DNA from 4 places in the Streptomyces sp. BBFR102 genome. Region 4 is predicted to be linked to each of the others. Evidence: riboswitches for the same ligand, from Rfam matches in the RefSeq annotation. Region 4 holds a riboswitch; each other region holds the start of a gene.
The links. A riboswitch is a leader RNA that binds a small molecule or an ion and turns the genes downstream of it on or off. The one in region 4 is predicted to bind cyclic di-AMP.

Region 1: it holds a riboswitch for cyclic di-AMP, as region 4 does, so the genes downstream of both, ACSLIC_RS01540 (C40 family peptidase) here and ACSLIC_RS23425 (peptidoglycan DD-metalloendopeptidase family protein) in region 4, are expected to answer to the same signal.
Region 2: it holds a riboswitch for cyclic di-AMP, as region 4 does, so the genes downstream of both, ACSLIC_RS09065 (NlpC/P60 family protein) here and ACSLIC_RS23425 (peptidoglycan DD-metalloendopeptidase family protein) in region 4, are expected to answer to the same signal.
Region 3: it holds a riboswitch for cyclic di-AMP, as region 4 does, so the genes downstream of both, ACSLIC_RS16745 (transglycosylase family protein) here and ACSLIC_RS23425 (peptidoglycan DD-metalloendopeptidase family protein) in region 4, are expected to answer to the same signal.

Annotation. Positions count from the first base shown of each region.
Region 1 covers NZ_CP195757.1:334,985-342,268, forward strand. Annotated here, with positions in the region: gene ACSLIC_RS01535 (ATP-dependent Clp protease proteolytic subunit) at 61-672, shown strand; cyclic di-AMP (ydaO/yuaA leader) riboswitch at 1,339-1,509, shown strand; gene ACSLIC_RS01540 (C40 family peptidase) at 1,513-1,986, shown strand; gene ACSLIC_RS01545 (ATP-binding protein) at 2,036-2,467, opposite strand; gene ACSLIC_RS01550 (helix-turn-helix domain-containing protein) at 2,719-3,582, shown strand; gene ACSLIC_RS01555 (DUF397 domain-containing protein) at 3,592-3,831, shown strand; gene ACSLIC_RS01560 (8-amino-7-oxononanoate synthase) at 3,863-5,029, opposite strand; gene bioB (biotin synthase BioB) at 5,204-6,427, shown strand; gene ACSLIC_RS01570 (adenosylmethionine--8-amino-7-oxononanoate transaminase) at 6,420-7,284, shown strand, end outside.
Region 2 covers NZ_CP195757.1:2,032,422-2,039,705, reverse strand. Annotated here, with positions in the region: gene ACSLIC_RS09095 (hypothetical protein) at 1-103, opposite strand, end outside; gene ACSLIC_RS09090 (PI-PLC domain-containing protein) at 209-1,171, shown strand; gene ACSLIC_RS09085 (SCO4225 family membrane protein) at 1,264-1,596, shown strand; gene ACSLIC_RS09080 (NlpC/P60 family protein) at 1,609-2,703, opposite strand; gene ACSLIC_RS09075 (hypothetical protein) at 2,974-3,108, shown strand; gene ACSLIC_RS09070 (hypothetical protein) at 3,156-3,509, shown strand; gene ACSLIC_RS09065 (NlpC/P60 family protein) at 3,620-4,795, opposite strand; cyclic di-AMP (ydaO/yuaA leader) riboswitch at 4,804-4,983, opposite strand; gene pcrA (DNA helicase PcrA) at 5,278-7,284, shown strand, end outside.
Region 3 covers NZ_CP195757.1:3,722,811-3,730,094, reverse strand. Annotated here, with positions in the region: gene ACSLIC_RS16770 (NAD(P)/FAD-dependent oxidoreductase) at 1-305, opposite strand, end outside; gene ACSLIC_RS16765 (Ppx/GppA phosphatase family protein) at 940-1,896, opposite strand; gene ACSLIC_RS16760 (DUF501 domain-containing protein) at 1,893-2,465, opposite strand; gene ACSLIC_RS16755 (FtsB family cell division protein) at 2,490-2,999, opposite strand; gene eno (phosphopyruvate hydratase) at 3,174-4,460, opposite strand; gene ACSLIC_RS16745 (transglycosylase family protein) at 4,938-5,624, opposite strand; cyclic di-AMP (ydaO/yuaA leader) riboswitch at 5,630-5,819, opposite strand; gene ACSLIC_RS16740 (transglycosylase family protein) at 5,995-6,978, opposite strand; gene ACSLIC_RS16735 (cytochrome P450 family protein) at 7,108-7,284, opposite strand, start outside.
Region 4 covers NZ_CP195757.1:5,293,918-5,301,201, forward strand. Annotated here, with positions in the region: gene ACSLIC_RS23405 (DUF5107 domain-containing protein) at 1-713, shown strand, start outside; gene ACSLIC_RS23410 (VOC family protein) at 721-1,077, opposite strand; gene ACSLIC_RS23415 (helix-turn-helix transcriptional regulator) at 1,628-2,581, opposite strand; gene ACSLIC_RS23420 (epoxide hydrolase family protein) at 2,645-3,802, shown strand; gene ACSLIC_RS23425 (peptidoglycan DD-metalloendopeptidase family protein) at 4,257-5,201, opposite strand; cyclic di-AMP (ydaO/yuaA leader) riboswitch at 5,203-5,383, opposite strand; partial or broken gene ACSLIC_RS23430 (SAM-dependent methyltransferase) at 5,793-6,245, opposite strand; gene ACSLIC_RS23435 (bifunctional phosphatase PAP2/diacylglycerol kinase family protein) at 6,274-7,284, opposite strand, start outside.

The sequences.
Region 1 (7,284 bases), 5.0 Mb from region 4:
TTTTACAGATGATGCGGCGAACGAGCGCCGCACCGCCGTCCGTGAGATCTGGGGTCCTCCATGCAGCGCGCCACCGCCCGCCACCACCTCCCCGAGTTCACCGAGCGCACCTCACAGGGAACCAGGACGCAGGACCCGTACAGCAAGCTCTTCTCGGAGCGGATCGTCTTCCTCGGCACCCCGGTCGACGACGCCTGCGTCACCGACGTCATGGCCCAGTTCCTCTACCTCGAACACGCCGACCCCGACCGGGACATCCAGCTGTACATCAACTCCCCCGGCGGCTCCTTCAGCGCGATGACGGCGCTCTACGACACCCTCCAGTACGTCCGCTGCGACGTGGCGACCACCTGCCTCGGACAGGCCAACTCGGCGGCGGCCGTCCTGCTCGCCGCCGGCGCTCCGGGCAAGCGGCTGATGCTGCCGGGCTCCCGGGCCGTCATCCGCCAGCCCGCACTGACCGACCCGGTGGAGGGGCAGGTCAGCGACCTGGCCATCGAGGCGGAGGAACTGCTGCGCATGCGCGCCCTGTTGGAGGAACTGCTCGCCCGCCACACCGGCCGCGACCGGGCACGGATCTCCGAGGACATCGAACGGGACCTGCACCTCGACGCCCGGCAGGCGGTGGCGTACGGCCTCGCCGATGAGCTGATCGGCAGCCGCAAGGGCTAGAGGATCCGGCGGATCCTGTGCGGTGTCCGCGACATCCGTGTGTGCCACGGGCCGATCGGGCCGCTGCCGCAGCCGCGCCGTGAACCGGGGCGCCGAGGCTCCGCACAGCCCTGCCCGACGGGTGCGGGGGCGGCGACACCGGAGGCACGCGTCCCACTCCGGGAGACGGCGGGACTGGGTCTCATCAGGACCGGAGCCGGACAGCGGGGGCCGCCGTCGCCGTGCGCCGGGCACGCCCTCCGGACCGGTGGGGCGTCAGCGGAGGGGCCCGTCGCGCTCCCCCGCCCCCGCCGAGCGCCGTTCACCGCGCGGCGGAGCGCACAACCCGCCACACGCCCGGCGCGCCACGCCCGGAACGGCCCGTACGGGCTACCCCCGGACGGTGTATTCCGGGCCCCTCTTCCCGGCCCCTCCGGGTTGCGCACGCGGTCCGCCCCCGTCTACGCGTCGGCCGCTCCGCCGCTGGTCCGGCCCTGCGTCCCGACGTGGACACGCCCGGGCCCCGCACCGTGCCCACTCGAACAGGGCAGGGGAGGCCGAACTCACAAACCGCCCCCTCCTCCCCGAAAACGCCGCCCTCGTACGTGAAGATCCGTCAGGACGACAAGCCCCCGCCGCAGCGGCGGGGCGGTCCGGGCGGACGCCGAGTCCTGCCGCCGTCCGGACGACAGGTCGACACCGAGTGGATCGGCAGGAGTGGAGGACCCAGGCACGACGGGCCCAGGAGACCGGCGACGGACTCCCACGGCCCTTGGGGTGAAGCCGCCGCGGCGGCCGGGCGACTTCGCAGGTCCGAACCCGACAGGTCATCCTTCACAGGCGGCTGACGAAGGGTTACGCATGACTGAGCGCAATCGAGTCCCGTCCCTGCTCTCCCGGGCCGGCGCCGTATCGGCCCTCTCCCTCGCCGCGATGAGCACCACCCTGGTCGCCCCGGGCGCCGCGCCCGAGGCGGCGGCGGCCACCCACGCCGCCAAGGCGCTGCAGATCGCCTCCTCGATGAAGGGCTCGCCCTACCGGTACGGCGCGACAGGCCCCCGCAGCTTCGACTGCTCGGGGCTGACGCTCTACTCGTACAAGAAGGCCGGCAAGAAGCTGCCACGGACGGCCGCGCAGCAGCACAACCGGACCAAACGGATCTCCGCCGCCAGTCGGCGCAAGGGCGACCTGGTCTTCTTCCACTCCGGCGGCCACGTCTACCACGTGGGCCTCTACGCCGGGGGCGGCAAGATCTGGCACTCCCCCAAGAGCGGCGCGGTGGTGCGGCTGGAGAAGATCTGGACCGGCAGCGTGCGGTACGGGCGCGTGAACTGAGCGGCGCCGCCGGCGGCCGGCCCGTACGCCCCGGACGTACGCGTACGGGTCAGCCGCCGACGGTGCCGGGCCAGGGCAGGTCGACGCGGACGGTCTTGCCGCCCTCCGCGGTCGGCACGACGGTGAGCCGGCCGCCCTGCTCGGCGGTGAGCCAGCGGACGATGGCCATGCCCCGGCCGCTGTCCTCCTGGACCGCCGCCTGAAGCCTTCTGGGCCAGCGCGGATGGCTGTCGGTGACGCCGAGTCGCAGCCGCTCGTCCTGGTGGAGCGCCATGGAGACGGTGAAGGTCGGCGAGTGGCCCTGGGTGTGCTGGACGGCGTTGGTGACCAGCTCCGAGATGATCAGGCGGACGGTGTCCGCCGCCTCGGAGTCCGCCGGAAGGCCCCACTCGGAGAGAACGGTCAGGACGTGGGTGCGGGCGGCGGAGACCGAGGCCGGATCGCTCGGCAGAGTGACGGTTGCTTCGTGGTGGTCTGCCATGGCTGCGTCGCCCTTTCCTCGGAGCCGGTCGCGGCCCCGTGGACGGATGAACTCGGGGTGTGGCGGGACCGGTTGCCTCCACGTCAGACTGCCACTGTGTCGTCCGTCACGTGAGCCGATCCCTCAAGATGTGCATATATCTGTCGCTCGATGCGGTGAACTCTGCGACGGGCGACCGCATCCGGCCCCTCCCACGGGTGTGCCATGGGCGGCGTCGCCCGCACCGAAACGGCCACCGGAAGGAGACCCGCATGCGGAACGGACCCGCCGTGCGCCGGCGCAAACTCGGAGCCGAGCTGAAGGCCCTGCGCGGCCGCGCCGGCCTCACCAGCGACCAGGCGGCCGGGCTGCTGGGCTGGCACCAGTCGAAGGTGAGCCGGATCGAGACCGCCCGCAGCGGGGTGAAGCCCGAGGACGTGCGCCGCCTGCTCGACGCCTACGACGTCCGCGAGCCGAGGCTGCGCGAACTGCTGGTGGCGCTGACCGGCACCGAGCGGGACGGGGAGCACCGGCGCTGGTGGCACCGCTACCGGGGCGTGCTGCCCCCGGAGTACCGGGACTTCATCAGCCTGGAGTCGCAGGCGACGCGGATGCGGACACTGGAGACCTCGGTGGTACCGGGGCTGCTCCAGACCCCGCAGTACGCGCGGGCGGTGACCAGGGCCTCCCTGGCAGGGGTGCCTCAGGCGCAGGTGGACGAGTTGGTGGAGGTGCGGCTGGCGCGCCAGGAGGTGCTGCGGGCCGACCGGCCGTTGGAGCTGAGCGCGGTGATCGACGAGTCGGTGCTGCACCGCCGGATCGGCGGCCCGGAGGTGATGCGCGGCCAGTTGGCGGCGCTGCGGGAGGCGGCCGCGCTCCCCCATGTCGTGGTCCAGGTGCTGCCGTTCACCTCGGGAGAACACATCGGCCTCACCGGCCCTTTCGTTATCTTCTCTTTTCCGAACATGAACGATCTGGATTTGGTCGTTCTTGACCACCTGACGAGTAGCCTCTATCTGGAGCGGAAAGAAGACCTCTCGGCATACGCCGACGCCTTCGCCTCCCTTCAGGCGCGGGCGCTGTCAGCAGAGGACTCGCTGCTTCTCCTCGCCGAGAAGCACGACGACGGCCCGTAAGGAGGCGCCGTGACCGCACAGCCTCGGTACGTCCCGGTCAGCAGCTCACTGCAAGGCGTCCGGTGGCGGCGCAGCAGCCGCAGCACCGGGATGAACAACTGCGTGGAGACCGCCGAACTCACCTCGGGCCCGCACGCGGGTCTGCTCGCCGTGCGGGACTCCAAGAACGCCCTCGGCCCCGCACTGCTCTTCTCCCCCGCCGCATGGCGGGGCTTCGTCACCGCGCAGGGCCCTGGCACCACGGCCTGACAGCGGCTCAGGCGGCCCCGCCCTCCCCCGCTCAGCGGGCGGTCGGCGGGGCCGTCCGCGTGAGGACGTCCAGAGCCCGGTCCAGGTCGGCCGGGGTGAGGTCGGCGCTGGCCGTCAGCCGCAGCCGCGAGATGCCGTCGGGTACGGACGGCGGCCGGAAGCAGCCCACCGCCACACCCTGTTCGCGGCAGCGCGCGGCCCAGTCGGCCGCCTCCTGGGCCGAGGGCGCGCGCACCGAGACGACCGCCGCGTCCGGCCGGGCGGCCTGGAACCCGGCGGCGGTGAGGGCACCGTGCAGGTCGCGGGCGGTACGGCGGACCCGGGCGGCGCGCTCCGGTTCGGCGCGCAGCAGGCGCAGGGCGGCGAGCGCGGCGCCGGCGGCGGCCGGGGCGAGGCCGGTGTCGAAGATGAAGGTGCGGGCGGTGTTGACGAGGTGGTCGATCACCACGGCCGGGCCGAGGACAGCGCCGCCCTGGCTGCCCAGCGCCTTGGAGAGGGTCAGGGTGACGACGGTGTCGGGCGCGCCGGCCAGCCCGGCGGCGTGGGCGCTGCCCCGGCCGCCCTCGCCGAGGACCCCGAGGCCGTGGGCGTCGTCGACGAGGATGCCCGCGCCGTGTTCCCGGCAGGCGGCGGCGAGCGCCGGGAGCGGGGCGGCGTCGCCGTCGACGGAGAAGACCGCGTCGAAGACGCCGAGGGCCGGGCCCCGGTGGGCGGCGAGTGCCTTGCGGACCGCGTCGGGATCGGCGTGCGCGACCACCTCGGTGGCGCCCCGGGCCAGCCGGCAGCCGTCGATGAGCGAGGCGTGGTTGGCGGTGTCGGAGACCAGCAGGGTCCCGGCGGGGGCGAGCGCGGTGACCGCCGCGAGGTTGGCCGCGTACCCCGAGGCGAGGACGAGGGCGGCCTCGGCGCCGCAGAAGCCCGCGAGTTCCCGCTCCAGTTCGGCGTGGAGCGCGGTGCTGCCGCTGACCAGTCGGGAGCCGGTGGCGCCGGCACCCCAGCGGCGGGCGGCGCCGGCTGCGGCCTCGGTGACCTCCGGGTGGCGGGCGAGGCCGAGGTAGTCGTTGCCGGCGAGGTCCAGCGTGCCCCAGGCGGCGGGCCTCGGGCGCAGGGCGCGGGTCAGCCCGGCCTCCGCGCGGCGGGCAGCCGCCCGGCTGGTCCAGGCGAACGGCCCGACGGGTCCGGGGGTGGAGTGGGGCATGGGCCGTCCTCAGCTTCGCCGGGGCAGGGCGGCCGGGCCGCCGTTTGTGAGCAGTGCACAGACACTAGCCGGTCGGAAGCCGGGGCAGGATGTGGTAATACCCACAGCACTCACCGGGGGCGTTGTAGGAAGTCTCCTTGGCCCGGGGCGGCTCCGTGCGTCAGGATCAGCCGCATGGATCTCCTGAAGACGCTGGTGGACAAGGGACTTCGGCGTGAGCTGCCGACCCGTGACGAGGCGCTCGCGGTGCTCGCCACCTCCGACGACGACCTGCTGGACGTGGTGGCCGCGGCGGGCCGGGTGCGCCGTGAGTGGTTCGGCCGCCGGGTGAAGCTGAACTACCTGGTCAACCTCAAGTCCGGGCTCTGCCCCGAGGACTGCTCATACTGCTCGCAGCGGCTCGGCTCGCAGGCGGGCATCCTCAAGTACACCTGGCTGGGCGCCGAGGAGGCGTCGAAAGCGGCTGCCGCGGGGCTCACCGGCGGTGCGAAGCGGGTCTGCCTGGTGGCGAGCGGCCGGGGCCCGACCGACCGGGACGTCGACCGGGTCTCGAAGACCATCGAGGCGATCAAGGCGGACCACGAGGACGTCGAGGTCTGCGCCTGCCTCGGGCTGTTGTCGGAGGGTCAGGCGGAGCGGCTGCGCGCGGCGGGCGCCGACGCGTACAACCACAATCTGAACACCTCCGAGGCGACCTACGGGGAGATCACCACCACCCACACGTACGCGGACCGGGTGGAGACCGTCCAGCGGGCGCAGGGCGCGGGCCTGTCGGCCTGCTCGGGGCTGATCGCGGGGATGGGCGAGAGCGACGAGGACCTGGTCGATGTGGTCTTCTCGCTGCGCGAACTGGACCCGGACTCGGTGCCGGTGAACTTCCTGATCCCCTTCGAGGGGACGCCGCTGGCCCGCGAGTGGAACCTCACCCCGCAGCGGGCGCTGCGCATCCTCGCCATGGTGCGGTTCGTCTGCCCGGACGTGGAGGTGCGGCTCGCCGGGGGCCGCGAGGTGCACCTGCGCACCCTCCAGCCGCTCGCCCTGCACCTGGTCAACTCCATCTTCCTGGGCGACTACCTGACCAGTGAGGGCCAGGCCGGCCAGGCGGACCTGGAGATGATCGCGGACGCCGGGTTCGAGGTGGAGGGCGCGGGGACCACGACGCTGCCCGCGCACCGCGCCGACGTGCTGCCGGGGGGCTGCGGCGGCCACGGGGCGGCCGAGGACGCCGGCGCACCGGCGCACGCCTGCGGCTCCGGGGCCTCCGGCGGCTGCGGCCCGTGCGGCGGCGCGCACGCGGAGCCCGAGGTTCCGGCCGCGCGGGAGGCGGGCGAGGCCCGCACCGACCTGGTGGCAGTGCGGCGCCGAGGTGCGGGAACGGACGTCGCCCCCAATGCCTGAGCCCACCCAGGCCCTGCTGTCGCCCGCCGGGTCCTTCCCGGCGGACCCGGCGGGGCTGCTCGCCCTGGACCGGCGGCACGTCTGGCACCCGTACGGCCCGATGCCCGGAAGCTCCGACCCGCTGGTGGTGGAGTCGGCCTCCGGGGTGCGGCTGCGGCTGGCGGAGCCCGTCGAGGGGGTGGCGGAGCTGGTCGACGGCATGTCGTCCTGGTGGGCGGCGGTGCACGGCTACCGGCACCCGGTGCTGGACGAGGCGGTCCGCGACCAGTTGGGGCGGATGAGCCACGTCATGTTCGGCGGGCTCACCCACGAGCCCGCCGTGCGGCTGGCGACCCGGCTGGTGGAGCTGGCGCCGGAGGGTCTGGAGCACGTCTTCCTCGCCGACTCCGGATCGGTGTCGGTCGAGGTGGCGGCCAAGATGTGCCTGCAGTACTGGCGTTCGCTGGGGCGGCCGGAGAAGCACCGGCTGATGACCTGGCGGGGCGGCTACCACGGTGACACCTGGCAGCCCATGTCGGTCTGCGACCCCGAGGGCGGCATGCACGACCTGTGGTCCGGGGTGCTGCCCCGGCAGGTCTTCGCCGACGCGCCTCCGGACGGCTTCGACGCCCCCGTCCCCGAGGCGTACACGGCGCACCTGTGGGAGACGGTCGAGCGGCACGCCCACGAGCTGGCGGCGGTGGTCGTGGAGCCGGTGGTGCAGGGGGCCGGGGGCATGCGCTTCCACTCCCCGGCGCTGCTGCGGGTGCTGCGCGAGGCGTGCGACGCCCACGGGGTGCTGCTGGTCTTCGACGAGATCGCCACCGGTTTCGGCCGCACCGGCGCCCTCTTCGCGGCCGGGCACGCCGGGGTCTCTC
Region 2 (7,284 bases), 3.3 Mb from region 4:
CCTCCCGGCCGACCTCGGCGTAGCCGGGCGCCTCGGTCCGGAAGCGGGCGAGCCGTTCGGCGCCGGCGGCGTCGATGACCAGCTCACTGATGCGGCATGCCACGGCGGGCAGTGTAGGCCCCGGCGGCACCCTGGCCCGATGCCGCGTTCTGTGCCAGGCTCCCAACAAGCTTACTGATGCGCGGAGTTCGGTCGAAGGGGGCTTGGGGTGCGGACGTCCCGTACGTTGACGGGCCGGTGCGCGGTCGGTGCCGCGGCCCTCGTCCTGGCGCTCGCCGGGCTCGCCGGCCAGGCGTCCGCCGCCGGACGCGAGCCCCTGCCCGCCGATCCCACCCTCGCCGACCTGACCTTCCTCACCGCGCACAACGCCATGCACAACACCGAGGACCAGGGGAGGTCCGCCCTCGCCGCCCCCAACCAGCCTCATCGCATCGCCCGTCAACTGGACGACGGGGTACGGGCCCTGATGCTGGACGCGCACCACGCGAACGGCCGCGTCCGGATGTGCCACGCCATCCCCGTCCTCAACCCCTGCGGCTCCAACGCCGACGCGGCCACCGTCTTCGGCGCGGTCGCCGACTTCCTGGAACGCGACCAGGAGGCCGTGGTCACCGTCTTCCTGGAGGACTACACCACCGCCGACCAGCTCACCGCCGAACTCGGCACGCTCCTCGCGCCCGACGGCCGCCTCGGTGGCAAGGTCTTCCGCCCCGACGCCGCCGGGGTGCGCGAGAGCGGCTGGCCGACCGTCGGCTCCCTGCGCGCGTCCGGCCGCCGCCTGCTCCTCTTCACCGACGACACCGCCGCCTCCAGCCGGGACCACGGCAAGAACCGCCTCGGCTTCATGGCGCAGAAGGACTGGACGGTGGAGAACCACTGGTCGATGGGGGGCGGCATCGGCGACGCCGACTGGTCCTGCCGCAGCCGCTGGGACGACGTCCCGCTCACCCGCGAGGAGCCCGGTTTCCGCCGCCTCTTCGTGATGAACCACTTCCGCGACGTCCCCATGTACCCGACCTACGCCAACGACAACGCGAAGCTCCAGGACCGCGCCGAGAACCACTGCCTCCCCGCCGCCGCGAAGAAGCCCAACTTCCTCGCGGTCGACCAGTACGGCGACGGCTCCCCCCTGTCCGCCGTCGACGCCCTGAACACCTACACGTACCGATGACGCGCGTGAGTACCTCTACTCAGGCTGTCCCGCCCCGCCCCTGACACCGTGGGACCCGACACCACCCACCACGGTATTCAGGAGACCCACACATGGCTGCCGCCCAGCGCTCCGCCGGTACGACCGTCCGCCGCGCCCTGCTCAACCCGGTCGCCCTCGCCTACCTGGCCGTCGTGGCCGCCGTCTGGATCTGGATCACCGTGGACACGCTCCTGGTACCCCACGCCGACGCGAGCCTGGCCGCCGTCTGGGGCTTCTTCGTCACCGCCCCGACCTCTTTCCTCTTCGTCTCCCTCCCTGGCCCGCTCCCCTTCGTCGGCGTCGGCGTCGGCGCCCTGGCCCAGGCGCTCGCGCTCGGCGCGGGGTACCGCAGGCTGACCGACCCGCCGCGTGGAAGCGGCCGGCCGGGCGCGAGCCACGCCTGAGCCGGTGCTGCCTCACCCCACCCGGGTGGCCCCCGCGAACGGCATCTCGCTGATCGGGGCGACGCGGACCGGGGCGCTCGGGTTGGGGGCGTGGATCATCTGGCCGTTGCCGATGTAGAGGCCGACGTGGCTGATCGATGAGTGGAAGAAGACCAGGTCGCCGGGGGCGAGTTGGTCACGGGAGACGCGCTGGCCGGCGTTGATCTGGGTGTAGGTGGTGCGGGGGAGCGAGACGCCGGCGGCGCGCCAGGCGGCCTGGGTCAGGCCCGAGCAGTCGAAGGCGTTCGGGCCGGTGGCGCCCCAGACGTACGGTTTGCCGATGGCGGTACGGGCGAAGGCGATGGCCTGGGCGGCGCGGGAGTCGGGGGCCTTGACCGCGCCGGTGGCCGGGGCGGTGGCGGGGCGGGCCTGGTCGCGGGAGGCGCGCGGGTCCTCGCCGGTGACCTCGGCGCGTTCGGCGGCGGTCAGGCGGGCGAGCAGGGCACGGGCCTCGGCCAGCTTGCCGGTGACGGTCTTCTTGTGCGTCCGCAGTTCGCCGCGGCGCTTCTCCAGCCCGGCCAGGACGGTGTCGGCCTCGGCGCGCAACCGGTCGACGGCGCGCATCTTCTGGCGCACCCCGGCGATCTGGGCGTTCTGGCGTCCGGCGGCGCGGTCGGCGCGGGCGGCCCGGTCGAGGTAGCCGTCCGGGTCCGAGGTGAGGAAGAGTTCGACGGACGGGTCGACCGCGCCCGCGCGGTACTGCGCGGCGGCGGTGGTGCCGAGTGCGGTACGGGCCTGGTCGAGCTGGGCGGTACGCCGGGCGGCCTCGTCCTGGAGCCGGTCGAGGCGGCGTTCGCCCTTGTCCGCCTCCTCCTTCGCCCCGTTGTACTTCTCGGTGGCGATCTCGGCCTCCCGGTGCAGCCGGTCCACCTCGGCCTTGACCTGCACCGGGGTCGGGTCGGGCGCGGCCTGCGCCACGGGCGACCCGGCGACCACCGACCCCGCAGCCCCGGCGAGGGCCAGCGCGGTGGCGGTGGCGGTACGCAGCGAGGCTCCCGGGGTGAGGCGCCCGGGGGCGGGGAGATTCACCGCCAGCTTGCGGAATCGAGGCTTCCGGTGCGAGGCCACAGCCGCGCGTCCTTCCAATCGGGGTCGGGGGGGGGTGAGCCGGGCCCTGGCGGAGCCCGCACAGGGGGAGCGGGTTTCGCCGGGCCGTCTCGGTGGCGCGGCCGGTGCCTGTGGACTATGCCGACTGCCGGACGCGCCAGGGAGGAGCTAATCCCGGATGTCACGGCCCGGTGCCGGATTGTCCGCAAACATCCGCCCGGAACCGCTCCCCGACCGCTTGCGACCACTTCCCCGCCACCTCTGCGCCATCTGCCGGGAGCCCGTGACCGAATGGCCCGCCTCCCGCTCCCGCCCTACGAGCAGGTGCTGCTCGACGAGATCCTCGCCATCGGTCCCGTCCGCGACGTCCGCACGGTGCTCAGCCGTGGGCCCCTGCCCGTGGACCACCGCCGTCTCGGCGGGTAGGACCCTGGTGCGCCGGGGGTGCCGGGGGCCTCGTTAGGGTGCGAGCCATGGACGTTCTCATCAATGTGTTCGTCGGCCTGCACATCATCGGCATCGCCGCACTCCTGGGTGGCTTCCTCACCCAGATGAAGGCGATCGGTGCGGGTACGGCCCGCTTCATCCCCGCCATGCTCCACGGCGCCCTCACCATGCTCGTGACCGGCATCATCCTGGTCGGTCTGCGCGAGATGGACGGCGGCACCCTCAACCACATGAAGATCGGCATCAAGCTGCTGGTCCTCATCGTGATCCTCGCCCTGGTCTACGTGAAACGCGACGACGAGAAGGTCGGCAAGGGCGTCTTCGCCGCCGTCGGCGGCCTGACCGTCCTCAACATCTTCATCGCCACCGTCTGGACCTGACCCCGCCGCCCACCGGGCACCGCGCGGGCCGCTGCACACACGGCGAAGGCCGGGTTCCCCCACCGTCGAGCGACGGGGAGGAGCCCGGCCTTCGCCGTCGCGCGGGCCGGTCAGGCCGGCCGCACCACGCTGTGGATCGGCATGTAGTAGATCGACTCGACCCGGACATCGGCGCCGGGCTTCGGGGCGTGGATCATCTCGCCGCCGCCGATGTAGATGCCGACGTGGCTGATGTCGTCGTAGAAGAAGACCAGGTCACCGGGTTGGGCGGCGTCCACGGAGACCTTCTGGCCGACGCCGACCTGGTCCCAGGTGGTGCGCGGCAGCGAGATGCCGGCGGTCTTCCAGGCGGCCTGGGTGAGGCCGGAGCAGTCGAAGGAGTCGGGGCCGGCCGCGCCCCACACGTACGGCTTGCCCATCTGGGCGCGGGCGAAGGCGATGACCTTCCCGGCCTTGGCCGCGTACGAGGAGTCGGGTGCCGTGGAGCCGCCGCCGGAGCCGGTGCCCGTGCCGGAACCCGACCCGGAGCCCGAGCCGGACTCCTCGCGCTCCTTCTCCTCGGCCGCCTCCCGGGCCTCGCGCTCGGCCGCCTCCTCCGCGGCGCGCTCCTTCGCCTTGCGCTCCGCCGCGGCCTGCTTCCTCCGCTCGATCTCGGCGAGCCGGGCCTTCTCCTCGGCGGTCAGCTCGGAGAGCAGGGTGCGGGCCTCGGTGAGCTTGCCCTGCACCTCGCGCTTGCTGTCCTTGAGGGCGCGCTGCGACTCGGTGAGGCTCTCCAGCTGGCGTGCGGCCTTGGCGCGTTCGCGGCCCGCCTCGGCCTGCTGGGCCTGGTAGTCGTCGATGACCACCTTCTGGCGCTGGGTGAGGCGGTTCATCAGCTGGCTCTGGTCGAACCAGCTCTGCGGGTCGTCGGCGAGCAGCAGGGTGGCGGTCTCGGAGAGGCCGCCGCTGCGGTACTGGGCGGCGGCGAAGGCACCCAGCTCGCCACGGGCAGCGTTCAGCTTGTCGGCCCGCTCGGCGACGCCGTCCAGCAGCTTGTCGACCTCGGCGCGCTGGGTCCGGGTCCGCTCCTGGGCCGCGTTGTACTTCTGGGTCGCCGTGCCGGCCTCGCGGTAGAGCCGGTCCACCTTGTTCTGCACCTCCTCCAGGGAGGGCTTGGCCGCCGGCCGTTGCGGGGCCGCCTGCGCGGTCTGCGACAGCAGGGCCACCGAGGTGAGGGCGGCGGTGGTGAGGCCGAGGGCACCGGCGGTGCGGTTGCGCGGGGCACGAGGCTTGCGATGCGACGCCAAGACGTGCGACTCCTTCCGTGGACCGCCTGCCGGGTCAGCTGTCGGGTTCGGGCGGACGGAAGGCTGCCCTACGGTTCCGGACGGGCGGGCCCCGAATACGGGCCTGGTCCGTGGCGGGTACCGATTCACCCCGGTGGTGCGCGGTGGGTCCCCGGCTCCGGGGCCCGTGGGGGGGGCGTACCGGATTCGGCAGGGGGCGGTGCGCTCCGGCGCGAGTCGCCGGTGGGGGACGAACCGACCCGGCCAGCACGCTAGCCAACTCGTGTGGTGCCTGTGAAGGTTGATGTGCGATATGCCCGATACGTTTTCGTTATCTTGTCGGTGAACGGTCGAAAGGCGGGCTCGGACGGTCACCGCGGTGACCTGGCGCACATCGTCTGGAGCCGCACCCGTGTCCGGTACGTCACGTTCTCCGCGGCCAGGGCTCCGGTCCCAGGAAGGCCGGCCCGGTTGTCGGCGGGGCGGCCTAGACTCGGTAGGCGATGAGCAGCCTCTTTGACGACAGCTTCCTGGCCGACCTCCAGTCCTCGGCGCCCTCCGCCCGGCTCGGGGACGAGCCGCCGCCCCCGCCCGAGGAGGAGGCGCCGGAGGAGATCCCCGCCGACCTGTTCGGCGGGAAGTTCGACGCGCCCGCGGACCGGGACGCCTACTACCGGGACGGCGCCCCCCGTCCCGCAGTCGACCCGGCCGCCCTGCTCGACGGACTCAACGACGAGCAGCGTGCCGCCGTCGTCCACAGCGGGTCGCCGCTGCTCATCGTGGCCGGAGCCGGTTCCGGCAAGACCCGGGTCCTCACCCACCGCATCGCCCACCTGCTCGGCGAGCGCGGCGTGCACCCCGGCCAGATCCTCGCGATCACCTTCACCAACAAGGCCGCGGGCGAGATGAAGGAGCGCGTCGAGGAACTGGTCGGCCCGCGCGCGGGCGCCATGTGGGTCTCCACCTTCCACAGCGCCTGCGTGCGCATCCTGCGCCGCGAGTCGAAGCACCTCGGCTTCACCTCGTCGTTCTCGATCTACGACGCGGCCGACTCCAAGCGGCTGATGGCCCTGGTCTGCCGCGACCTCGACCTCGACCCGAAGCGCTTCCCGCCGAAGGCGTTCACGGCCAAGGTCTCGAACCTGAAGAACGAGCTGGTCGACCCGGAGGACTTCGCGGCCCGGGCGGCCGACGGGTTCGAGAAGACGCTGGCGCAGGCGTACACGATGTACCAGTCGCGGCTGCGCGAGGCCAACGCGCTGGACTTCGACGACATCATCATGACGACGGTCCACCTGCTCCAGGCGTTCCCGGAGGTCGCCGACCACTACCGGCGCCGCTTCCGGCACGTCCTGGTCGACGAGTACCAGGACACCAACCACGCCCAGTACTCCCTGATCAGGGAGTTGGTCGGCACCCCGGCCGACCGCCCGGCGGACGTCCCCGAGGGGGCCGAGTCCGACCACGACCCGCTCCACCCGGCCCCCGAACCGGCCGAGCTGTGCGTGGTGGGCGACGCCGACCAGTCGATCTACGCCTTCCGCGGCGCCACCATCCGCAACATCCTCCAGTTCGAGGAGGACTACCCGAACGCCACCACGATCCTGCTGGAGCGGAACTACCGCTCCACCCAGACCATCCTCACCGCGGCCAACGCCGTCATCGAGCGGAACGAGAACCGCCGCCCGAAGAACCTCTGGACCGACGCCGGGGCCGGCGCCGGGATCACGGGGTACGTCGCGGACACCGAGCACGACGAGGCCCAGTTCGTCGCCGAGGAGATCGACCGGCTGACCGACGCGGGCGACGCCAAGGCGGGCGACATCGCGGTCTTCTACCGCACCAACGCCCAGTCCCGGGTCTTCGAGGAGATCTTCATCCGGGTCGGCCTGCCCTACAAGGTCGTCGGCGGCGTCCGCTTCTACGAGCGCAAGGAGGTCCGCGACGTCCTCGCCTACCTGCGCGTCCTCGCCAACCCGGAGGACAGCGTCTCCCTGCGCCGCATCCTCAACACCCCCAAGCGCGGCATCGGCGACCGCGCCGAGGCGATGATCGACGCCCTCGCGCAGCGCGAGCGGATCAGCTTCCCGCAGGCCCTGCGCCGGGTCGACGAGGCGTACGGCATGGCGGCCCGCTCCGCCAACGCCGTCAAGCGGTTCAACGCGCTGATGGAAGAGCTGCGCACGGTGGTCGAGTCCGGCGCCGGGCCCGCCACCGTCCTGGAGGCGGTCATGGAGCGCACCGGTTACCTCGCCGAACTCCAGGCCAGTACCGACCCGCAGGACGAGACCCGCATCGAGAACCTCCAGGAGCTGGCCGCCGTCGCCCTGGAGTTCGAGCAGGACCGCGGCGAGGAGGAGGGCGCCGGGACGCTCCCCGAGTTCCTGGAGCAGGTCGCCCTGGTCGCCGACTCCGACCAGATCCCCGACGAGGACGAGGACGGCTCCGGCGTCATCACCCTGATGACCCTGCACACCGCCAAGGGCCTGGAGTTCCCCGTCGTCTTCCTC
Region 3 (7,284 bases), 1.6 Mb from region 4:
TACGCCTCGCCGACCAGCGGCGCGACGGTGGCGACCTTGCGGTCCTGGTCGATGGTGGTGACCCGGCCGGTCAGCACCTCGGCCTTCGGCAGTACGCGTCGCAGCGGGACGACGACGTGGCGCGGCGAGATGTTGCCGGCTGCGGCTTCGGGGAGGAAGGGCTGGTACGTCATGTACGAGCGCGGGTCGACGACCGTGACGGTCGCCTCGCCGTAGCGCATCTTCTTCAGAATGCGTCGCGCTGCGTACAAGCCAACGTACCCACCGCCTACAACGAGGATCCTGGGACGCTCCGTGGTGCTCATGGCATCGAGTATCCACCCGCCCCCAGGGGGTCGTTCGTGCGCCCCTTCACAAGGTTCTCCACCCCCTCTGCTACACTGCGCCGCCCACGTGACCCAGGTCATGCTCCCTCGGCGGAACCACCACCCTCCCTCAGACGTTCCCCACCCCCTGTGAGCTGCTTGCTCGCCCCTTCCGGGGGCAAGGGGCCGGCCGGCCCTCCCTCCCCAGGCGACGCGCGGGAGACGCCCCTCGCACAGGGGGCCGGGGCCAGGAGTCGCCCATATGGAGGCCGAAAGACCCTCGACTTCGCCCGTCGGAGCACTTTCTCTTGTGAAGAACTTCACGAAGTTTCCCGGCGGTGCGCCGGAGAGCGTCCCAGGACACCCCTCCGGGGGTGCCCAGGGCCCCCGCACGACACTCGAACCGGTGGGGAAGGCGCCAGAGTTGAAGGGCGTGCGCGCGGGCGTCCGCGCCGGTGCGCGCCACGGCCTGGCACGGTACGCCGCGCTCGCCGAGAGGGGCACCCCCACGGAGACCGGCTGTCCCAGAGGTCGGCATGGCGCGAGGCTGATCGGGCGGCCTGTCCTCCGGGTACGCGAAAGGGCGGCCCGGCTCAGGCATCCGCCCGCGCCGGACCGCCCCGTACCGGAGTCCCTAGGCTCCCGCCGCCTTCCAGGCGATCCCGTCGAGGATGTCGTGCTCGCTGACGACCACCTCGTCCGCGCCGGTGCGCTCCATCAGGGTGAGGAGGATCAGGGCGCCGGCCGTGATGACGTCGACGCGGCCGGGGTGGATGACCGGGTTGGCGGCGCGTTCGGCGTGGGTGGAGGTCAGGAGGGTGTCGGTGACCTCCTTGACCTTGGCGTAGGGGATGCGGGCGTGGTGGATGGCGGTGGAGTCGTACGCGGTGAGGCCGAGGGCGAGGCCGGCCACCGTGGTGACGGAGCCGGCGAGGCCGACCAGGGTGCGGGCCTCGGTGAGCGGGACGGTGCGGGCGGCCTCGTCGAGGGCGGCGCCGATGTCCCGGCGGATCGCCGCGACCTGCTCGGCGGTGGGCGGGTCGGTCACCGTGCCGTCGGGGCGGGAGAGGTGACGCTCGGTCAGGCGGACGCAGCCGATGTCGACGGAGCGGGCGGCGCGGACGGCGTCCGTACCGACGACGCACTCGGTGGAGCCGCCGCCGATGTCGACCACCAGGTACGGGGTGTCCAGGTCCGCGCGGCCGGTCAGTTCCTTGGTGGCGCCGGTGAAGGAGAGCGCGGCCTCCTCGTCGCCGGTGACGACCTCGGGGGTGACGCCGAGGAGGTCGCGGACGCCCTCGGTGAACTCGGCGCGGTTCTCCGCGTCGCGGGTGGCCGAGGTGGCGGTGAACCGGACTGCGGTGGCACCGAGTTCGCGGATGACGGCGGCGTACTCGCGGCACGCCTCGAAGGTCCGCTCCAGGGCGTCGGGGGCGAGGCGGCCGGTGCGGTCGACGCCCTGGCCGAGGCGGACGATCCGCATCCGGCGGTCGAGGTCGGTCAGCTCCCCGGTGGACGGGTCGGCGTCGGCGACCAGCAGGCGGATGGAGTTGGTGCCGCAGTCGATCGCGGCGACGCGACGGGCGCTCACCGGCCCTCCCCCGCGGCCTCGCCGGCGCCGGAAGCGGCTGCCGGTCCGGCGGTCTGCGGCAGCGTCACGCAGGAGCCCTTGCGCCACCACTCGGGGAGCATGGCGAGCGCCTCGTCGCCGAGCGGGTTGACGCCGGGGCCGGCCGCCAGCGAGTGGGCGACCAGGACGTGCAGGCACTTCACCCGGTCCGGCATGCCGCCGGCGGAGGGGAAGTCCTTCAACTCCTCGATCTCGTCGCGGCGCTTGATGTAGTCCTCGTGGGCGGCCCGGTAGGCGGCGGCCAGTTCCGGGTCGGTGGCCAGCCGCTCGGTCATCTCCCTCATCACGCCGTTGGCCTCCAGCGTGCCGATGGCCGAGGCGGCGCGCGGGCACGTCAGGTAGTACAGCGTGGGGAAGGGCGTGCCGTCCTCCAGGCGGGGCGCGGTCTCGACGACGTCGGGCTGGCCGCAGGGGCAGCGGTGCGCGATGGCGCGCAGGCCGCGTGGCGGACGGCCCAGCTGCTGCTGGAAGGCGTCGACGTCGGCGGCGGTCGGCTCGGTGCGCGGGGTGGGCGGCGGGGGCGTGTCCATGGCGGGGTCAGGTCTCTCGGTCGTTCACTCGGTGGCGGGGCGGATGGGGCGGGGCCCGGCGGCCTGGTCGGCGCGGTCGACACCGTCCAGGAGGTTGGTGTACCAGGGCCGGGTGGCGGCCGTGCGGTCGGTGCGGCTCGGTTCTGCCGCGTCCGGGTCGATCATGGTGTAGCCGGTCTCGCCGGGGCGTACGTAGTGCAGGCGCTCGCGGATGCGCTGCTCGGCGTAGCGGTCGTCCGTCCAGCGGGCCTTCTCGTCGCGCAGCTGCTCGACCTTGGCGCGGTGGGCCTCCCGCTCGCGCTGGAGGTCGGTGATCTCGGCGCGCTGGGAGACGTACTGCCGCATCGGGTAGGCGAGGGCGACGATCAGGGAGCAGAGGACGAGGGCGAGGAGGGCGGCGCGACCGGTGAGGCGGGAGCGGCGGGCCTGGCGGCGGTTCTGCGAGCGGTAGACGCGGGCGGCGGTCTGCTCGCCGAGCACCCTGAGTCTGGTCGCGGTGGAGAAGCGGTCCGCACCGCTCTTCTTCCCGGCCATGCCCGCCTCCCCTCGGCCGCGCGCCGTGCGCGGCCGCTGTGCCCGTCCGTCAGGTGTCCGCCGCTCGCACGCTCTGCTGGTCCTCGCCCGCACGTGCCCGCGTCCCCGCCCACGGTACGGGACCGTGGGCGGGGACGCGGGGAGGCCGGGGGTGGCCGTCGGCGGCCCGCCGGATCAGCCCTTGAAGCGCGGGAAGGCGCTGCGGCCGGCGTAGACCGCGGCGTCGTCGAGGATCTCCTCGATGCGCAGGAGCTGGTTGTACTTGGCGACGCGCTCGGAGCGGGCCGGGGCGCCGGTCTTGATCTGGCCGCAGTTGGTGGCGACCGCGAGGTCGGCGATGGTGACGTCCTCGGTCTCGCCGGAGCGGTGGCTCATCATGCACTTGAAGCCGTTGCGCTGGGCCAGCTCGACGGCGTCCAGGGTCTCGGTGAGCGAGCCGATCTGGTTGACCTTGACGAGCAGGGCGTTGGCCGACTTCTCCTCGATGCCGCGGGCGAGGCGCTCGGGGTTGGTGACGAACAGGTCGTCGCCGACGAGCTGGACCTTGTCGCCGAGCTTCTCGGTGATGACGTTCCAGCCGGCCCAGTCGTCCTCGAACAGCGGGTCCTCGATGGAGACCAGCGGGTACGCGGCGACGAGCTCCTCGTAGTACTCGGTCATCTCGGCGGCCGAGCGGGTCTTGCCCTCGAACTCGTAGCCGCCGTCCTTGTAGAACTCGGAGGCGGCGACGTCCAGGGCGAGCGCGATGTCCTTGCCGGGGACGTAGCCGGCCTCCTTGACGGCCTCCAGGATGAGGTCGAGGGCGGCGCGGTTGGAGTCGAGGTTCGGGGCGAAGCCGCCCTCGTCGCCGAGGCCGGTGGCCAGGCCCTTGCTCTTCAGGACCTTCTTCAGCGTGTGGTAGACCTCGGTGCCCCAGCGCAGGGCCTCGGAGAAGGACTCCGCGCCGATCGGGGCGATCATGAACTCCTGGATGTCCACGTTGGAGTCGGCGTGCGAGCCGCCGTTCAGGATGTTCATCATCGGCACCGGGAGCAGGTGCGCGTTGGGGCCGCCGAGGTAGCGGAAGAGCGGCAGGTCGCTGGCCTCGGAGGCGGCGTGGGCGACGGCGAGGGAGACGCCGAGGATGGCGTTGGCGCCGAGCGAGCCCTTGTTGTCGGTGGCGTCCAGGTCGAACATGGCCTGGTCGATGAGGCGCTGCTCGGTGGCGTCGTAGCCGACGAGCTCCGGGCCGATCTGCTCGATGACGGCGAGGACGGCCTTCTCGACACCCTTGCCCTGGTAGCGGTTGGGGTCACCGTCACGCAGTTCGATGGCCTCGAAGGCTCCGGTGGAGGCGCCGGACGGCACGGCCGCGCGGCCGGTGCTGCCGTCGTCGAGGCCGACCTCGACCTCGACGGTGGGGTTGCCTCGGGAGTCCAGGATTTCCCGGGCTACGACGACGTCGATGGACGGCACGAGCATCTCCTTCTGGGATGTGACGCGGGTCGGCCTTCGGTCGGCCGTTCGCTCCAGAGCCTATCCGGCGGCCGGCCCCATTCCGGCGTCGCGCCCGGACGCCGGGACGAAAAGAGCCCCGTACGGGGCGAAACCGTACGCGACCGCCCATTCCTACTTACCGGTAACGACCGCGGCCGGGCGACGGGGAGGGAAACGGGGAAGCCCCGTCCCGACGCGCTGAGGGGGGAGTCACGCATCGGGACGGGGCTGTCGGTGGGGGGCGGGGTCAGTCCCTCACCCCGCAGACCCGTGGGGGGGGGAGCGCCGGGGGCGGGGAGGCCCGTGGGGAGCCTTCTCACCCCGCCTCCCGGGAGCGGCTTCGGGAGCCGAAGGGGCGCGTCGTCGCCCAGACGCCCGTCGCGCGCGGGCCGCGAGGCGGTTGAGCACGTCGGGCGGCTCGGCGACGACACCCAGCACCCCGGGGGCGAGCGAAGCGCGCGATCAGGAGAGGTGGAGCTGCTGGCCCGGGAAGATCAGGTCGGCGTCCTCGACGATGTCCTTGTTCAGCTCGAAGAGCTTCTTCCAGCCGCCGTCGACGTTCTCGTCCTTCGCGATCTGGCTGAGGGTGTCGCCCTTGACGACCTCGTACTCGCCGTCACCCTTGGCGACAGTCTCGCCGGTGGGGGTCTCGACGGTCTCCTCGGCCGGGGCGGTCCGCTGCTCGCTGCGGTCGGCGCGCGGCTCGGGGCGCTCGGGGGCGGCCTGCTCGGCCGGCTCCTCGGCGGGCTTCTCGGCCTCGGCGCCGCCGCCGTTGTACGCGGCGTTGCTCAGGCCGGTGCCGCAGTTGGGCCAGGCGCCCTTGCCCTGGCCGGCCAGGACCTTCTCGGCCACGGCTATCTGCTGCTCCTTGGTGGCCTGGTGGGCGCTGGAGGCGTAGGCGGTGCCACCGAAGGCGGCCCAGGTGGAGGGCGTGAACTGGAGCCCGCCGTAGAAGCCGTTGCCGGTGTTGATGGACCAGTTGCCGCCGGACTCGCACTGGGCGACGGCGTCCCACTCGGAGGCCGTGGCGGCGGAGGCCGAGCCGGTCGCGACGAGCGGCGCGGCGACGGCGAGGCCGGCGACACCGGCGAGCGACAGGATGCGGGTGACCTTGGAGGGACGGCGGTGCTTGGCCTTGTTGGTCAGCATGAAGGGAATCTCCTCACCGACGCCTACGAGGTGAGCTGTCGGGTTCGGGCCGGATGAGTGCCCGGCCGCGCGTCCCTGTCCGGAACGCGCGGCTTCACCCCGAGCCGCCCCGGCCACCCGCCCCGCTGGGGAGCGAACGGCCGGTGCGGCGGCAAACCTTGGGTCCCCCGCTCCTGTCTACGGCGCTTGCGCGACGACTGTCCCAGGCGGCCGTCGACAGGATTCGGCGTAACGACCGCTGGAGCCCGCCAGTGGCGAGCGGCACGACCGTAAGCACGGCCGACGGCAGATTCCAAAGACGATCAGGGGGTCTGAGATCCATGTCTCACTTCCCCCGATTCGGACATTCCCGCCCGAACTGGCGCCCGATTCAGTCCTTTTCGGCCTTCGGGTCCGATCCGAGATCAAGGGCCTGACCGGGCAGGATGCGGTCCGCGTCGTCGCCGACGACCTCCTTGTTCGCCTCGTACAGCGCGGGCCATCCGCCGTCCACCTCGTGGAGCCAGGCGATGACGGAGAGGCTGTCGCCCTCCTTCACGGTGTACGAGCCGGAAGCGTCGGGCGCGTCGCCGCGCTCCCCCCGCGAGGCGTGCCGCCCGGAGCCCTCGCGCCCCTCACCGGAGCCCGGCTCGGCCTCGGCGCCGCCCCGGTGGCGTCCGCCGCCGGAGTCCTCCCCCTCGCCGGGGGTCGCGGAGGGGGTGTCCGAGGGGGTCCCGGCGCGGTCGCCACGTCCCTCCGCGGCCCCCTCTCCGGGGATCGGGGTCGGCGAACCCTCAGGGATGGAGGTCGGCTCGGCGGAGGGGGTGGACGACTTCCCGTCACCCTTCTCCCCCTTCTCCTCCTTGTCGGCCTTGTCCTCGTTGTCTGCGTCGGACCCCTCGCCGCCCTTGCCGTCCTCCTGCTCGGCGGGCGAGGTCGGGGAGGCGGAGGGGGTGCCGCTGTCGCCGGGGACGCCCGGGTTCACCTCGGCGGTGCCGCCGCCCTGCTGGAGCCCGATCGCGGGGGCGCAGGTGGCCCAGGCGGCGGTGCCCTCGGCGTCGAGGACGCGCTCGGCCACCACGATCTGCTGGGAGCGGCTGGCGAGGTCGGCGGAGGGCGCGTAGCTGAGGCCGCCGTGGCGCTCCCAGAGTTCCTGGGTGACCTGGAGGCCGCCGTAGTAGCCGTTGCCGGCGTTGGCGCTCCAGGCGCCACCGCTCTCGCATTCGGCGAGCCGGTCCCACGTGGCGGTGTCGGCCGCGCTGGCCGAACCGGCGCCGAGCAGGGGGATGGCGATGGCCGAACCGGTCACCCCGGCCGCGACGACGAAGGCGGGAGCCTGTCGGGGGCGTCGGTGACGTCCGTTCCCGGAGAGCATGCGGTTGCCTTTCGCGTGACGACTGCTGACCGGCGCCCCGCTCGGTGGCGGCGGGGCTTCCGGTTGGCGCCGAAGGTAGCGGCTGTCGAACGTTCGTCACAAGTCGATGCAGCGGAGATCACGCCGACATCACATTCCTGATGTCTCGTCAGTTCCGGCGTCCGGAGGGCGCGGCTCGCGCACCTGCTTCCCGGGCCCGGCCGGCTCCGGGGTGAACTCGACCGGCAGGGTGCGCAGTCCCCGCATGATGAGTCCGCCGCGCCAGCGCAGGTCGTCGGGTGCGGCGCCGAGCCGCAGGTCCGGAAG
Region 4 (7,284 bases):
AGCGCCCGTGGGCCGCCCTGCTGGACACCGGGGCCCTGCCCGCCAAGGCTCCGGGCGCCGACCAGGACCCCGGTCCGACCCTGGTCTCCCCGGCCTGGCGGGACCTGCTGGAGACGGCCCCGCCCGGCCCGCTCACCGAGTACCACCTCGGCGTCGCCCAGTGGCACGCGGGCGACCGCGCCCAGGCCGTCCGCAGCTGGGAGCGGGCCCTGACCGGCCCCGGGGCCGAAGGCGCCGCGCACTGGCCCGTGCTGCGCGCCCTCGCCGTCGCCGACACCGAGGCGCATCACCCCGTACGTGCCGCCGAACGGTATGCCGGGGCGCTGGCCGACGCCCTGGCCCGGCGCGGCACCCCAGCCGGTGAGGACCCTGCCGACGAACCTTCCCCGCTGATCGCGGCGCTGGTCCGGGAGGCCGTCCCGGCGCTGCTCGCGGCGGACCGGCCGGGGACGGCCCGCGAGGCGTACGGGCGGCTGCACCCCGCGACCCGCGCCCGGGGCCGCTTCCGGCTCCTGGAGGCACAGTTGCTGCTGGCCGAGGGGGAGCGCGAGGCCGCGCTCGCCGTGTTCACCGGCGGGTTCGAGGTGGCAGACCTGCGTGAGGGCGACGAGGTGCTGAGCGAGACCTGGGCCCGTCTCAGCGGTGAACCCCTGCCCGCCGCCTACGACTTCCGGATGCGGCCCGCCGGGCAGGAGCGGGCCGCCGGCGACTGAGCGCCCATCAGGCGGCGGCGCCGAGCCGGTCCGCGTACTCGAAGACCGAACCGTCCGGGTGCATCGCGACCAGGGTGCGCCCGGCCGGGGTCGCCACCGGGCCCGCGATCACCGCCGCGCCGGAGGCGGCGAGGACCTGGCCGGTCTGCTCCACGTCGGCCACGGCGATGGTCGCGGCGACCTTCCGCAGCACGTCCAGGTCGGCCTTGGGCCCGCTCATCAGCAGGAAGCAGCCGACGGCGGCGACGGAGACCCCGCCCTGCTGGTGCCGCATCGCCCGGCTGCCCGCCAGCCGCTCGTAGAACGGCACCGCCGCCTCCAGATCCTCGACGCAGATCCGCAGTGTGGTCCCCAGGATTTCCACGCTTCACCCATTCCTGACGCTCCGGCCCGCGCGCTCGCGGTTGGCCTCGCCGCGCGGCGCCGGGCGGAGGAAGATCCCAAGCCCTCGCGACGCCCTCATGATGGCACGCCACGCCCGTACCGTCAGGTCCCTCTCGGAGTACCGACTCAGGGACGCTGTACAAGAGTTCGCCGAGTCCGGCGATGGTCTGTCCACCCGCGTCGTGGACCTGGGCCGAGTGGGGATGTCGGGGGCGTCCGGCTTCGGCTGGTGCTCTTCGGTCTCCCCATGGTCCCGGCAGCCGCCATGCCCTGACGGATGGGCAGCGGCAGGAGTCCGGCCGCGCACTCGGCGCACGTGGCCAGGACGGTGAAGAGCATCCTGCCTTGAGGACGGTGGGGCCGAAGCCGGTGCCGCCCAGAGAGACGGACGCCCCGGGACGCCCGCAGGTGATTTCCCGCGAAGGCGCGGACGTGGGGGTGATCGTCGGTGCGACGACGAGGTCGAAGGCAGGGGGCCGCGATGTCGCGGTCCGGGGTCGGCGGGGACGAGGCGGTCGGCGCGGGCGGCGTCAGGTGCGTGTCGCCGCTGTGAGTCGGGCCGCGATCTCCCGTAGGTGTACCACCAGTTCGGGTGGCTCGTGCACGGTGAACGGCGTGGCCAGCAGGCCCAGCCACAGGGCCAGTTCGTCCAGGGAGTGCGCGCCGGCCGTCACCGTGCAGGACTGCGCGTCGCGTGGCTCGATGGTCGCCGCGGCGGCGGGCATGCGCTCTTGTACCCGGGCTGCCGGGGCGTGGACGGTGACGCGTGCCTGGTGGCGGTAGGGGGCGGTGGACAAGGCGCGGGAGGCGTAGTCGGCGAGGTCGGGAGCGGGGGCCTGACGGGGCGTGAAGCGGGGGCCGTTGGGGGTACGCAGGGTCAGACGGTCGACGCGGAAGGTGCGCCAGTCGGCGCGCGCGGTGTCGTAGGCGAGGAGGTACCAGCGGTGCCCGGAGAACACCAGGCGGTGCGGCTCGGCCTCGCGGCGGGTTCCGGTGGCGTCATGGGCGCGGTAGTGGAAGCGCAGGGTCTCGTGGTCCCGGCAGGCCGCCGCGATCGCCGTCAGGGTGTCCGGCGCGACCGTCGGCCCGGCCTGCGCCAGTGGCACCGTCACCGACTGGAGCGCGTGCACACGGTGCCGGAGACGGGACGGCAGGACGCCTTCGAGCTTGGCCAGTGCGCGTACGGAGGACTCGGCGATCCCGGCAACGGTTCCGCCCGCGGCCGTACGCAGGCCCACGGCGACCGCCACCGCTTCCTCGTCGTCGAGCAGCAGCGGCGGTAGTCGCGTCCCGGCGCCGAGCCGGTAGCCGGCTGTCCCGGCACTGGAGTGCACGGGGTAGCCCAGTGTGCGCAGCCGGTCAACGTCCCGGCGCACCGTACGTGGTGTCACGCCGAGCCGTTCGGCGAGTTCCGTGCCGGACCAGTCGCGGTGGCTCTGGAGGAGGGACAGCAGTGTCAGAAGGCGCGCCGAGGTTTCCCGCATGACGGGCAGTCTCCCTCGCACCTAGGACCGTATCTGTCCTGACCCGCCCGTAGCGTTCTTCCCATGAACAGCCTGGCGAGCACCGACCCCTCCATCCGCCCCTTCCGCATCGACATCCCGCAGGCCGATCTGGATGACCTGTGCGAGCGGTTGGCGCGCACCCGCTGGCCCGACGAACTCTCCGGCGTCGGCTGGTCCTACGGCGTCCCGGTCACCTACGCGAGGGAACTCGCCGAGTACTGGCGCTCCGGCTTCGACTGGCGCGCGCAGGAGGCCGCGCTCAACCGGTTCGACCAGTTCACCACCGAGATCGACGGGCAGCACGTCCACTTCCTGCACGTGAGGTCCCCCGAGCCCGACGCACTGCCGTTGATCATCACGCACGGCTGGCCGGGCTCGATCGCCGAGTTCATGAAGATCATGGGCCCGCTCACCGACCCGCGGGCCCATGGCGGCGATCCCGCCGACGCGTTCCACGTCGTCGCTCCGTCCATCCCGGGGTTCGGGTTCTCCGGGCCGACCACCCAGCCGGGCTGGGATCTGCACCGGGTCGCGCGAGCCTGGGCGGAGCTGATGCGGCGCCTGGGCTACGAACGTTATGGCGCCCAGGGCGGCGACAGCGGTGCCGTGATCTCGCCCGAACTCGGCCGTGTCGCCCCCGGGAACGTCGCCGGGGTGCACGTCAACGGCGGACTGGGCTTTCCGACCGGCGACCCGGCGGAGTCCGACGGATTGTCGCCGGTAGAGCTGGAGCGGCTCGGGCAGTACCAGGACCAGGACGGCAGCGGCTATGCGATCATCCAGGCCACCCGTCCGCAGACCGTCGCGTTCGGCCTGACCGACTCGCCGGCCGCACAGCTGGCGTGGATCGCGGAGAAGTTCAAGGAGTGGACCGACCCCGCCCGCGAGCTTCCCGAGGAAGCTGTCGACCGGGACCAGTTGCTCACCGACGTGAGCATCTACTGGCTGACCGGCACCGCCGCCTCCTCGGCCCGGCTGTACAAGGAGAGCGCGAAGTCCTGGGGCTCGGCCGTCTCCGCGTCCCCGGTGCCCCACGGCGTCGCTGTCTTCCCCGGGGACCCCGGAGTGCGTCGTATCGCCGAACGAGAGCACAACGTGACGCACTGGTCGGAGTTCGACCGCGGCGGCCACTTCCCCGCGATGGAGGCCCCCGACCTGCTCCTCGATGACATCCGGGCGTTCTTCCGGACGGTCCGCTGAACCGCCACCGCCCGAGGAGCCGGAGATCTGCCGCCCTCGCCTGAAGCGTGGTGCAGAAGGCCGGGAGCGGAGCGCTCCCCTTGCGGTCGAGGGCTGGACCGGTACGGGCGGGAGACCTTCACCGCGTTGCGGACGGGCCAGTTCAGGCAGTTGCGAGGAACTGGCCGCCTGACGGTCCCCGCGCCCTTCCTGCTCGGGGAGCGCGGCGCCCCGCGCGACACGCGGGAGGTGGCCGCACGCGTCGGCGCGCTGGTGGGCCGTGCCGAGGTGGAGATCGTGCCCGGCGCGGGCCACGCGCTGCCGACGGGCCGGCCCGCTCCGGTCGTTGATCCTCGGGACGGCCGGGCGGTAGCGACCGGCGGCACGCGCGCGGCCGGGGGCCGGGCCGGGGCGGTGTGCCCCGGTCCGGCCCCCGGCCGGCGGTGAGGAGAGGACCCGGCGGTGCCGGGAGGTGTCAGACGGAGACGCCGTGACCGCGCAGGTAGGCCAGCGGGTCGATGTCCGAGCCGTAGCCCGGGCCGGTGCGGACCTCGAAGTGGAGGTGCGGTCCGGTGGAGTTGCCGGTCGATCCGGAGAGGCCGATCTGCTGGCCGGCCGAGACGGTCTGGCCGGACGAGACCGAGAGCGACGACATGTGGGCGTACTGGGAGTACTTGCCGTCGGCGTGCTTGATGACGACCTCGTTGCCGTACGAGCCGCTCCAGCCGGCGGAGACGACGGTGCCCGCGCCGACGGCCTTGACGGAGGTGCCCGAGGAGGCGGAGAAGTCGACACCGGTGTGGTAACCGGAGGACCAGCTGCCGCCGGAGGCGCGGTAGGCGGTGGACGGGGAGGAGTCGACCGGGCGGACCCAGCCGGTGGAGGCGGCGGGCTGCTCGGCCTGCTCGGCCTGCGGCTTCGCCGGGGCGGCCGGCTGCGGCGCCGTCTCGGTCTTCTTCGCGGTGGAGGCGCTGGTGTCGGCCTTGGGCGCGGCCTGCTTCGGCGCGCTCTGCGGCTTGGCCGGGGCGGACTTCGGGGCCTCGGCGACGGTGCCGTCCACCGAGAGCTTCATGCCCGGGAGGATGAGGTCCGGGTTCGAGCCGACGACCTTGCGGTTGTCCTGGTAGAGCTGCTCCCAGCCACCGTCGACGTGCTGTGCGGCGGCGATCTTGGCCAGGTAGTCGCCGACGACGACCTCGTAGGTCTTGGTGTCGGCGGAGGCGTTCTTCGGCGCCTGCTGCTGAGCTGCGGCGACGGCCTGCTGGACGGCGACGGACTCCGGCGCCGACTTCTCGGCGGCCTGTGCGTGGGCGGCGCCCATCAGCGGCAGGGCCAGGGCGGCGCTGCCCGAGCCGGCGACGGCCAGCGTGCGGGCTATGCGCATGGTCCTGGTACGGCGGTGCTTCCCCTTGGCGGGCATGAAGGTTCCTCTCCGGCGCCTGCGAGGTGAGCTGTCGGGTTCGGGCTGGAGCTGCCCGGCCGCGCCGTGTGGCGCGGCTTCACCCCTAGCCGGGGGGCCGGTGGCGTGCGCGGTGCGCTGCTCCGGTTCCGGCGGCTTACCTGGGTCCCCCGCTCCTGCCGTGGAAGGGTCGATGTGGGATACCGGACGGCGGCAGGATTAGGCGGTCCATCCGGAATGACGGTGACCGTAGACGAGCCGGGCTCCCGGGAACAAGCAGCGTCGGCGCCCTGGAAGTCGCTTTCTTGATCCTTTGTTCCGGAGGTGGTCACCCTCCGTAGATTCGTGATCTTTCCGGGCGTGGCGGGTGCTGCGCCCCGGCCGGTGGTGGCTGCCACGGACCGTGACCGCTATGACGCTGCTCACGAGGCGGGCTCAACGGCGCCCGGCGTGGCGGCAATTGGCGCATATGGGGGTGGATGCCCTATATGTCCGTAAGGAGGGGTGTCGGTCGGCAGGGTGGGTAGGCCGGATGGGGCGCGGCGCCCGCCCCGCACGAGGGTGACGCTGTGTCACCCCGGCCGGGTGTGGACTCGCGGCCCGCTCCGCTCGGGCGCGGCAGAGCAGCTCCCCGTGGAGCACCGCGGACCAGCTGTCGGGGGCCGCCGCCCACCGACGCCAGGCCGCCGCGATCCGCTCCAGTCCGGCCTGGTCCGCCTCCCCGAGGCCGACCGCCCGCGTCGCGTACCCGGAGGCCGTCGCCCGGTCCGCCCCACCAGGCCCGCTCCGCCTCGTCGGCGTAGCACCAGGCGGAGGCGGCCGCCGTGAGGCCGTTGAACCCGGCCTCACGCGCCCACGCCCGCAGCCGCCGGCCCGCGACCCGCTCGCCCGCGCCACGGACCGGTACGGCTCCAGCCACGCGTCGAGTCCGGGGCGCGCCGGGTGCCAGGTCGTCGCCGCGCAGTCCGCGTTGCGCACGGCGACCAGGCGCCCGGCGCACACCCGGCGCATCTCGCGCGGGGCGCCCACCGGATCGCCGGGGTGCTGCGGCAGCCGGTGGGCGTGGGCGCCTCCCGTGCGCGGGGTCGCCGGATCAGAGCGACAGCGGCCGGTACACCCGCAGTCCCTCGTGGAGCTTGTCCAGCTCCAGGCTCGGACCCGCGTCGCTCACCTCGCCGTCGAAGGCGAGCGGCGTTCCCGGGCTGATCCCGCCGATCCGCAGCCGCTGCACCCGCACCGCCGCGTGGAACGGCGAGCGGGACAGCGGGCCCGCCAGCGCCGCGGCCACGAGCCGGAACCCCGGCCCGCGCCCGCCGTGCACCGCGCGGACGTCCAGCAGGCCGTCGGCCAGATCCACCCGTCGCCCGCCCGTCAGCCCCATCCGGCGGTAGGTGCAGTTGCCCGCGAACAGCAGCCACAGCGGGCGCCGCTCACCCTGGACCACCGCCTCCAGCGGATGGTCCCGGCGCCGCACCCGCACCGCCGCCACCACGTCCGCGAGCCGCCCGCCGACCCGGCCCGACCAGCGCTCCCGCTCCCGGACCAGCTCCGGGTAGACCCCCAGACTGAAGGTGTTGAGGAAGTGCCCGGTCCGCTCGCCGGAACGGAAGCGGCCCACGTCCACCGCGACCGCGTCGCCCGCCTCCACCGCCCGGCACAGCTCCTTCGGGTCCTCCATCCCGAGGTCGTACGCGAAGTGGTTGAGGGTGCCGCCCGGCAGCACCGCCAGCGGCAGCCCGTGCCGCAGAGCCACCCCGGCCGCCGCGTTGACCGAACCGTCGCCGCCGCAGATGCCGAGGGCCAGCGCACCTTCCGCCGCCTTCTCCAGCTCCGCCACCAGCCCCTCGCCCTCGCACTCCACCACCTCGGCCTCCGGCAGCAGCTCCCGCAGCACCCGCGCCTTGTCGGGGGTGCCGGCGCCCTGGTTCACCACCATGACCAGGCCGTGGCCCCGGGGCAGCGCCGGTACGTCCACCAGCGGGCGCCCGGGGGAGGGGAGCTGGTCCCGGGTCGGCGCCAGGCCGCGTACGGCGAAGGCGGCACCCGCGCCCAGTGCCGCCCCGGCCAGCACGTCACCGGGGTAGTGCGCACCGGTGTGGACGCG